DNA from 3 places in the Streptomyces sp. NPDC048442 genome. Region 1 is predicted to be linked to each of the others. Evidence: riboswitches for the same ligand, from Rfam matches in the RefSeq annotation. Region 1 holds a riboswitch; each other region holds the start of a gene.

Evidence for each region. A riboswitch is a leader RNA that binds a small molecule or an ion and turns the genes downstream of it on or off. The one in region 1 is predicted to bind cobalamin.
Region 2: another riboswitch for cobalamin. It lies ahead of AB0D18_RS19505 (iron ABC transporter permease); the one in region 1 lies ahead of AB0D18_RS02890 (CbtB-domain containing protein).
Region 3: another riboswitch for cobalamin. It lies ahead of AB0D18_RS11070 (cobalamin biosynthesis protein); the one in region 1 lies ahead of AB0D18_RS02890 (CbtB-domain containing protein).

The regions. Positions count from the first base shown of each region.
Region 1 is NZ_JBEZKB010000001.1:604,290-607,551, forward strand. It holds gene AB0D18_RS02885 (GAF and ANTAR domain-containing protein) at 1-747, shown strand, start outside; cobalamin riboswitch at 1,046-1,208, shown strand; gene AB0D18_RS02890 (CbtB-domain containing protein) at 1,243-1,461, shown strand; gene AB0D18_RS02895 (CbtA family protein) at 1,479-2,309, shown strand; gene AB0D18_RS02900 (class F sortase) at 2,276-2,971, opposite strand; gene AB0D18_RS02905 (hypothetical protein) at 3,076-3,262, opposite strand, start outside.
Region 2 is NZ_JBEZKB010000012.1:58,550-61,811, forward strand. It holds gene AB0D18_RS19495 (ABC transporter substrate-binding protein) at 1-169, opposite strand, end outside; gene AB0D18_RS19500 (ABC transporter ATP-binding protein) at 184-963, opposite strand; gene AB0D18_RS19505 (iron ABC transporter permease) at 963-1,985, opposite strand; cobalamin riboswitch at 2,199-2,342, opposite strand; gene AB0D18_RS19510 (hypothetical protein) at 2,315-2,668, opposite strand; gene AB0D18_RS19515 (hypothetical protein) at 2,645-2,905, shown strand; gene AB0D18_RS19520 (glycosyltransferase family 4 protein) at 2,942-3,262, opposite strand, start outside.
Region 3 is NZ_JBEZKB010000005.1:346,144-349,405, reverse strand. It holds gene AB0D18_RS11085 (lysozyme) at 1-80, shown strand, start outside; gene AB0D18_RS11080 (inorganic phosphate transporter) at 237-1,529, shown strand; gene AB0D18_RS11075 (hypothetical protein) at 1,543-1,764, shown strand; cobalamin riboswitch at 1,908-2,046, shown strand; gene AB0D18_RS11070 (cobalamin biosynthesis protein) at 2,083-3,075, shown strand; gene AB0D18_RS11065 (cobyric acid synthase) at 3,072-3,262, shown strand, end outside.

The DNA of each region.
Region 1 (3,262 bases):
ATCGAGTTTCTGCAACGGCTGGCCGTCCGCTGCGTCGAGCTGCTCGATGTGTCGGCCGCCGGGCTGATGCTGGTCAACCAGCGCGGCCAGCTGCAGACCGCGGCGTCGTCCGACGAGCGCGCCTGGCTGCTCGACCTGCTGGAGATCCAGCACCAGGAGGGCCCCTGCCTGGACTGCTTCCACAGCCGTACGACCGTTCTGCCGGTCTCCCTGGACACCGCGGAGATCCTGGAGCGCTGGCCGGTGTTCGCTCCGCGCGCCCGGGAGTACGGCTTCCACGCCACGTACGCGATCCCGCTGCGGCTGCGCGACACGGTGATCGGCGCCCTCAACCTGTTCGTCACCACGCCCCGGCTGGAGCTGGGGCCCGGTGACGTGGAGCTGGCGCAGGCCCTCGCGGACGCCGCGACCATCGGCATCCTCCAGCAGCGCACCATCCGGCAGAGCGAGCTGCTCACCGGGCAGCTCCAGTCGGCGCTGACCAGCCGGGTGCGCCTGGAGCAGGCCAAGGGGATGCTCGCCGAGCGGTGGGCGGTCTCGGTGGACGAAGCGTTCGCCGGGATGCGGTCGTACGCACGCCGGAATCAGCTGGCGCTGTCGGAGGTGGCGCTGGAGCTGGTACAGGGGACGCTGGACTCGGAGGCGGTCCGTGCGAAGCCGCGTACGGAACCCCGCAAGGAATCCCGTAAGGAGTCCCGCGGGACGCCCCGCACCCAGGACAAGAGCGGAGAAAACGGTTCTCGCTGACGCGGTGGGGACAACTGGGGCTACACCCGCAGCGACTTTGCTGTGACATTGCGTCAATTCCCCTATGGAGAACGGAGCTTGAGCCCTCTAGAGTGGGAGGGCGGCCCCAGCCCCCGGCCCGCAGTTCCGAGTTGGTTTCTCCAGAACCTCCCGCGACGGCGCCGGGCTTCTCCCGCAGTTCGTGCGCGCGCGGTCGAGGACCGGCCCGGCCGACGGCTCCGGGGGGAGCGAGCAGTCGGCCGGGCCAGGTGCTTCTCACGCCCCCCTGAGCGTTCTCGCGCCCCCCTGGGGCGTATTGACAGTGCACTGCCAGGCTGGGACTCTCCGGAGGACAACTCCACACTTCGAGGCGACGGTAAGCAGGAACTCCGGTGCGATTCCGGGGCGGTCCCGCCACTGTGACCACAGCTGCCGCATGCGGCTGTGGGAGTCAGGAACTGACCCGTCGTCCTCCTGCCATGGGGCGTGGAAACCCCAGAAGGAGGCTCACCCGACATGTCCGTGTCTGCCCAGCAGTCCGCACAGACCACCGACCTGGCTGCCGCGACCACCCGCACCCGGGATCTGATGATCCTGGCCGCCGCGGTGATCGTGGCCCTGATCGCGCTGTACGCCGTGTTCATGGACAACGGCCACATCATCTCCGCGACCGGCAGCTACCTGCACGAGTTCTCGCACGACGGCCGGCACCTCTTCGGTGCCCCTTGCCACTGATCGGGGCCGTACGCACCATGAACAACCCGAGTCCCGTACTTCCCCTGCTCGGCCGCGGTCTCGCGGCGGGCGGGGCCGCAGGCCTGGTCACCGGCCTGTTCTCGCTGCTGCTCGCCGAACCCGTGATGGACAGGGCGATCGTCCTCGAAGAGGCGCGTTCGGCCAAGGCGGAGGCGGCGGAGCACGCGCACGCGGCGGCGGGCGCCGTCGCGGAGCACCACGAGGAACTGTTCTCCCGCTCCCAGCAGCACTTCGGCCTGGTCGTCACGGCCGTCGTCGCCGGCCTGGCCCTGGGCGCGCTGTTCGCGGTCGCCTATGCGCTGGTGCACCGCCGTACCGGCTTCCTCGTACGGGCGTGGCCGCGGGCCCTCGCGTTCTGCGCCGCCGCGTTCGTCGCGGTCGCGCTGCTGCCGGGGCTGCGTTACCCGGCAGCCCCGCCCGGCGTCGGCGACGCCAACACCGTCGGCGAGCGCCAGACGCTGTGGCTGGCCGCCGTCGTCATCTCGGTCCTGGGCATGCTGCTGGCCTGGCAGGTGTACGTACGCCTGGCGGGCAAGGCGGACCCGGTGCGGCACGGGGCGGTGTTCCTGATCGGGGCGGCCACCCTCGCCGTACTGTTCCTGCTGCCCGGCAATCCGGACGAAGTCCCCGTACCCGCAACGCTGTTGTGGGACTTCCGGGTGCTGTCGCTCGGGTCGCAGGTGCTGCTGTGGGCCGTGTTCGCGGCGGTCTTCGGCGGTCTTGGGCTGCGTGCCACGAAGCGGGCCGGATCACCCGCCCCCGCTCGGGCCGCGTCCTCTCAGGCTGCGTCTTCTCAAGACTCGGCACCGGCGACCGCCGGGGCCTGAGTGACGCCCGTCAGATAGGCGGAGACGACCACATTGGCCGTGTAGGAGCGGGCGTTGTGGTCGTACGTACCGCCGCAGGTGATCAGGCGCAGCTCGGCGCGGCCGTCCTCGCGGGGTCCGTAGACCTTCTTCGCGTCGAACTTGTCGCGGCTGAAGACCTGGACGTCTTCGACGGTGAACTCGGTGACTGTTCCGTCCGCCCCGGTGATCTTGATCTTTTCGCCGGGACGGGCGGAGCTGAGGCCGTAGAACACGGCCGGTTTGCTCCTGGTGTCGACGTGCCCCACGAACAGGGCGACTCCGCTCGCTCCGGGGCGGGTGCCGTTCCGGTACCAGCCGACCTCGCGCGGCTGCTCGTACGGCGGCGGGTCGACCGCACCTCCGGCGTCGAGTCCGCGCGCGCTGACCGGCGCTTTGATGCCGAGCGAGGGGACGTCGAGGCGGCCGGGGCGTACGCCCGTGACCGGTTCGTGCGCGTCGGGCAGTTCGACCTGCAGCAGTGGGCGTCCCACCGCGGCCACGTCACCGGTGGTCGGAGCGGCGTTGCCGCTCGGGCCGTTGGTGAGGTCGCGGCCCCACAGCCACAGTCCTAGGAGCAGCACCGCCCAGGCGATGCCGGTGAGCATCCGGCCTTTGCCGGAAGCGGTCTGGTCGGAGCTCATTGCTGCGGGGCTCCCTTCGGGCGGGTTTGTTGCCTTCGTGCGGGTTCGTTGTGGCTGGTCGCGCCCACGCGGCGGAGCCGCAGATTCGACACAGCCCCGCGCCCCTAAAGGCGCTTGCGGCGGCGGGCCGAGCGGCCGGCGATGGCGATGGCGGCGGCGGCCGCGAGGCCGAGGCCGATCAGGGTGTGCGAGGTGCCGGGGCCGTCGGACTCTGCAGCCAGGGCGGTGCCGCCGCCGCCCGCGCGGACGGGGGCGGTCGGTTCGGTCCTGTGGTGGACGACGGTGACGTTG
Region 2 (3,262 bases), on a different contig from region 1:
GCTGCGGGGCCTTGGCGTAGGTCTTCTTCTCGCCGCAGTTGTCGACGGTGACGGGGTAGTGGCTTCCGGCGGCCTTGTCGTCGGCGGCCGGCGTGACCTGTGCGCCGCAGCCGGTAAGAGCGACGGTGGCGAGGGAAGCGGCGACGGTGACGGCGGGTCGTATGCGCATGGGGCCGTGGTTCCTTACGGGGTGGCGGGCAGGAGGCGGTCGAACAGCAGCTGTACGGCGCCGGACTCGGGGTGCGGCACGCGGTGCGCCCGTACGCCGAAGACCTCGGCCAGCAGCTCGGGCGTGAGCACGTCGTGCGGGACGCCGTGGGCGACGATCCGGCCCGCGTCGATGACGTACAGCAGATCGCAGTGGAGGGCGGCGAGGTTGAGGTCGTGCAGTGCGGTGAGCACGGTCAGGCCGCTGCCGCGCACCAGGGCCAGTACGTCGAGCTGCTGGGCGATGTCGAGGTGATTGGTGGGCTCGTCGAGGACGAGCACCCGTGGCTGCTGGGCAAGCGCGCGGGCGATCAGGACGCGCTGCTTCTCGCCGCCGGAGAGGGTGACGAAGCCGCGTCCCGCGAGGTGGGCGGCGCCGACCCTGGCCAGCGCGGTCTCGCACACCTGCCGGTCCTCGTCGGTGGTGCGGGCCACCGACCGCTGGTGCGGCAGCCGTCCCATCGCCACGACCTCGGAGACAGTGAAGTCGAACTCGGCGACCGCTTCCTGGGGCAGCGCGGCCAGCCGCCTGGCGCCTTCGCGCGCGGTCATCGCGTGCAGGTCGTCGCCGTCGACGAGGACGGTTCCGCCGACGGGACGCAGCGCCCGGTAGACGCAGCGCAACAGGGTCGACTTCCCGCTGCCGTTGGGGCCGACGAGCCCGACGAGCTGCCCGTCGTCGGCGTGCAGCGTGACGTCCTCGACGAGGCGTGCCCCGGCGATCTCGACGGTCAGTTCGTCGATGTCGATACGCATCACACGCCTCCGAAGCTGTACGAGTTGCGGCGCATCAGCAGCACGAAGCACGGCACGCCGATGGCCGCGGTGAGGACGCCGACCGGGAGTTCGACGGGGGCGAGCACCGCGCGGGACAGGATGTCCACCCAGACCAGCAGGACCGCGCCCATGAGCGGGGCGACGGCGAGCAGCCGCCGGTGGTCGGCGCCGACCAGCATGCGTACGGCGTGCGGGACCATCAGGCCGACGAAGCCGATCGCCCCGCTGACCGCGACCACGGCGCCCGTGACGGCCGCGGTCACCAGGAACAGCTCCTTGCGCAGCCGTCCCGCGTCCACGCCGAGCGAGGCGGCGGTCTCGTCGCCCATGGCGAGGGCGTTGAGGCGGCGCGCCGACCACATGAGGTGGGTGAGGCCCGCCAGTACGGCGGTGGCGGCGATCGGTACGGAGGCCCAGTTGGCGCCGCCGAGGCTGCCGAGCAGCCACATCATCGCGGAGCGGGCGGCCTCGCCGCGTTCGGCGGCGAAGACCATGAAGGTGGTGATCGCCGAGAAGCCGTAGTACATCGCGGTGCCCGTCAGCACGAGCCGCAGCGGTGTCAGCCCGCGTGGCGTGCGGGCGATCGCGTACACCAGCGTCATCGCGAGGAGCGCGGAGCCGAAGGCGGCGGCGGACAGCGCCCAGACGCCGAGCGCGCCGAGCGCCCCGAAGAGCAGCACCGCGTTGGCGCCGACGGCCGCGCCCGACGAGATGCCGAGGACGAACGGGTCGGCCAGTGCGTTGCGCACCATGGCCTGCACGGCGACGCCGATGCCGGAAAGACCCGCCCCCACGACGGCGGCCAGTACGGCGCGCGGGAAGCGCAGTTCCCAGACGATGGTGTACGCCGGAACCTGCTCGGCGGATATGGTCCCGCCGCTCAACCCGGCCCACAGGTACCGCAGCACCTCGCCCCAGGTGAGCCCGGAAGCCCCGATGCCCGCCCCGCAGACCAGGGAGAGCAGGAGGGCGGCCCCCAGGACGACGACGAGCAGCGGCACGGACGCGCGCCGTGGCGGCGCGGGGCCGGCGCCGGCGCCGGCAGGGGTCGCATGCGAGGACGCGGTCGGCTGGTGTTCTGCGGTCGGCTGATGTTCGACGGACGTGGCCACGGGCGGTTCGCTTTCGCCTCGGGCCGTGCGCTGCGCGCCGGAAGCAGCGGCCCGGGACGCGGGGCGCCCTGTGCAGCACCTCTCGCAGTCCACGGCGAATTGACAGGAGCCTTCACCGCCGCGGGTAATCGGGCTCACGGAGCGTTGAGTCCACTCCGTCTACCGTTGCGGGTCAGCGCCGGACTCTCACCGGACTTCCCCCGCGGGGCGTCTGCAGCTTAACGCGTCGACCTGGCGGTATCCGCAGCCGCGGTCTCCCGGGACGGCTCGGCGAGGGTGGCACGGCGGAGGGCGGGGAGGGCCGCGGCAACGGCGAGCGTCGCGGCGACGCAGACCAGGCCGCCGGTGATCACGGCGGTGCGGGCGGTGGTGAGTTCGGCGAGGAAGCCGAGGCCCGCGTTGCCGAGCGCAGGGGAGACCGAGGCGGCGTCGATGAGGAGCAGGCCGACGAGGAGCCGGTGCCCCCGCACGTACCGCACGCCGTCCGCCACGGCCGCGAACGACTGGCTGACCCCCTTGCCCGTACGGCGGTGGCGGCGGGAGGCAGCGTGGAGCTGCAGGACGTCCTGCACGACCGCCCGCCCGCCCACCTGGGCCCCGCGGACCTGGAACACCTGCGACCGTCCTGGCTGCACCCGGCGGCCGAAACGGACACGGCGGGAACGGGCGCGGAGACGGACGTGGAGCTGCCGTATCCGAGCCGTCTCGGCGGGCTCAAGTTCCCTTCCCCCGACGCCCGGTTCGAGTTCTCGCTCACCCTCCTCACCGAGGGAGTCGCCGCACTCGCGCAGCAAGCGAAAGCCATCTGACCCGCCGCGCGGGAGCGGGCGGTCCAGGCGGCCCGCTCAGTCCCCGTAGCGCTCCAGCACGTCGAGCATCGCCTTCGGCTTCTGCCAGATGTCGCGTTCCTTGTGGGCCCAGTCGGACGCGGCCCGGCCGAGTGCGCGGGCCTCGTCGCGGTGGGCCGCCACCCAGCGCAGGCGCCGGGCCGTCGCCGCGACGTCGGGGACACCGCGTACTCCGCAGTGCCCCAAGTGCGGTTCGTACACGTCCTCCCAGTGCGACGGCGGTACGGCCAGTACGAGGTCGCCCGCGTCCCGGCAGACGTCGCCCTGCCCCTCGGACGACAGCGCGACCACGGGCAGACCGGTCGCCATGCCCTCGAT
Region 3 (3,262 bases), on a different contig from region 1:
ACGCCCGGGGCGCACTTCCGGGTGACCAGAATCTCTTCAACGGGTCGCTCGGCCGGTTGAGTGCGTTCACTCGTCGTTGACTCCCGTGCGAGGACCCGCCCGCGCCGCCGTTCCGGTGAAAGCGGAACGGCGGCGCGGCGTTTCGGGTCACCGGGACGCCCTGCCCAGTTCACCTTCCGTTCACTCGGGTTGCTTACGTTCCAACAGCCACTGACCTCAAACGATTGCCTGGGTAAATGGAACACATCACGCTCCTTCTCGGAATCGTGATCGTCACCGCTCTCGTGTTCGACTTCACGAACGGTTTCCACGACACTGCCAACGCGATGGCCACCACCATCTCGACCGGCGCTCTCAAACCCAAGACGGCGGTGGCCATGTCCGCCGTGCTGAACCTCGTTGGTGCTTTCCTCTCCGTCGAGGTCGCGAAAACGATCTCCGGCGGGCTCATCAACGAGAGCGGCATCACGACAGAAGTGATCTTCGCGGCGCTCGTCGGCGCGATCCTCTGGAACCTGTTGACCTGGCTGATCGGCCTGCCGTCCAGTTCCTCCCACGCACTCTTCGGCGGCCTCATCGGCGCCACCCTGATGTCGGTGGGCACCTCCGGCGTCAACGGCAGCGTCGTCATCACCAAGGTGCTGCTGCCCGCCATCGCCGCGCCGATCGTGGCCGGCATCGCCGCCTACCTGGCGACGCGGCTCACCTTCAAGCTGGCGAGCAAGACCGACGAGAAGGCCACCGCCAAGGGCTACCGGGCGGGCCAGATCGCCTCCGCCGGTCTCGTCTCGCTCGCGCACGGCACCAACGACGCACAGAAGACCATGGGTGTCATCACCCTGGCCCTGGTCACCGGCAACGTGCTGGCGCCCGGCTCCAACCCGCCCCTGTGGGTCATCGTCTCGGCCGGTGTCGCCATCGCCGCCGGTACCTACCTCGGCGGCTGGCGCATCATCCGCACCATGGGCAAGGGGCTCACCGACCTCCGTCCGCCGCAGGGCTTCGCCGCCCAGACCGGCGCCGCGACGGTCATCCTGGCCTCCTCGCACCTCGGCTTCTCCCTCTCCACCACCCAGGTCTGCTCCGGCTCCGTGATGGGCGCGGGCCTCGGCCGCAAGGGCGGCGTGGTCCGCTGGTCGACCGCGACCCGGATGTTCGTCGCCTGGGGTCTGACGCTGCCGGCGGCCGGTCTGGTCGCCGCCGCCGCGGAGTACCTGACGGGTCAGGGCGCCTGGGGCGTCACCGCCGTGGCGGTCCTGCTGGTCGCGGGCTCGGGCCTGATCTACGTCCTGTCGCGCCGCAAGCCGGTCGACCACACCAACGTCACCGCCGACGACCTGGACGCCCCGGCGACGGCCCCGGCAGCGCCCGCGGCCGAGCCCGCGGGCGTCGTCACGACCGCCATGGCGGCGGTCTCCCCTCCCCCGGCCGGTGTGTTCCCGCACGAGGTCACGCACTCCGCCACCGGCGACATAAAGGCCACCCTCCACTCCCCCGCCGAGGCGGCCCGCCCGGCCGCTTCGGTCTAAGGACGCACCCGACATGAACATCGACTGGGCAGCTCTCGGCACCGTCTTCGGTGTCAGTCTCGTGGCCACCGTGGGTCTGGTGGGCCTGTTCACCCTCGGCATCGTGGGCCTCTCCAAGCAGGCGAGCGCCGCCGCTTCGGGCGGCTCCGTGGCCATGGCGCGCACCGGCGCGTACGCCTGCTTCGCGCTGTGCGCGGCGGCCGTGGCGTACGGGATCTTCCTGATCGTCGCCTGAACCCGCGCGTCGTCGGCACCACCCGTCGTCGCCCGCACCACGCTTCACCTCACCGCCCCGTGCCTCGCGCGCGGGGCGGTTCTGCGTACGCCCCCGAGTTCCGCGGAGCGGCGCAGGTCAAGCCCAGGTTGACGGGTGTTCTCGGGGCGTGGTGGACTGCCGGAGCCAATACGGCGGCATGGAGAGGAAGCCGGTGCGAATCCGGCGCGGTCCCGCCACTGTCACGTACCGACCCACCCGGTCGTACGGAAGCCAGGAACTCCCAGCCGCTCGTCACGTCGAACCAGGGCGCGGACCCTGAGTTAAGGACACATCACCATGCCCGGCTGCGGAACCCGCAGTTCAGCCACCCCCTGCCCGAGTCCCGCCCGCGTCTTCGCGTACGGCGCCGCCGCCGGACTCCTCGGCGACCTCCTGCTCGGCGACCCCCGGCGGGGCCACCCCGTCGCCGCTTTCGGACGGGGAGCGGGCGCGGTGGAGCGGATCCTGTGGCGCGACCACCGCGGCTGGGGCGCACTGCACACCCTGGTCTGCGTCGGCGGGGCCGCCGGGGCGGCGGCCGTCGCCGCGCGCGCCGTACGCCGCTCCCCCGTCGCTTCGGTCGCCCTGACCGCCGCCGCCACCTGGTCTGTTGTCGGCGGTACGTCGCTGGGGCGCGAGGCCCGTGCCATCGGCGGAGCCCTCGCCTCCGGTGACCTCGACGTCGCCCGCGAGCGGCTGCCGCACCTGTGCGGGCGGGACCCGCAGGCCCTGGACGGGCAGCAGATGGCACGCGCGGTCGTGGAGTCGGTCGCCGAGAACACCTCGGACGCGGTCGTGGGCGCACTGGTGTGGGGCGCGGTCGGCGGCGTGCCCGGTCTGGTGGCCTTCCGGGCGGTGAACACCCTGGACGCGATGGTCGGCCACAAGTCGGCTCGCCACCGGCGCTACGGGTGGGCCTCGGCCCGCCTCGACGACGTGGCGGGCTGGCCCGGCGCCCGGCTGACGGCCGCGCTGGCCGTGCTCGCCGGGGACGATCCCCGGGGTGCGGTACGGGCCTGGCGCGCGGACGCCGCGAAGCACCCGAGCCCCAACGCGGGGCCGGTGGAGTCCTCGTTCGCCGGCGCCCTGGGCGTCACGCTCGGCGGGACGCTGTCGTACGCGGGACGCGTGGAGCACCGGGCCGTGCTGAACGGGGAGACCGGGCGGCCCGTCGCCGTACCGGACATCGAGCGTGCGGTGCGTTTGTCGCGCCGGGTGAATCTGCTGGCCCTGGCCGTGTGTGCGGCGGGGCGGCTGGCGGCCTCGTACGTGAAGGGACGTAACTCATGAGTGGCGGCGGGCTGTTGGTCGCGGGGACCACGTCGGACGCGGGAAAGAGCGTGGTCACGGCGGGGATCTGCCGGTGGCTGGTGCGGCAGGGGGTGAAGGTCGCCCCGTTCAAGGCGCAGAACATGTCGCTGAACTCGTTCGTGACGCGCGAGGGTGCGGAGATCGGGCGCGCCCAGGCGATGCAGGC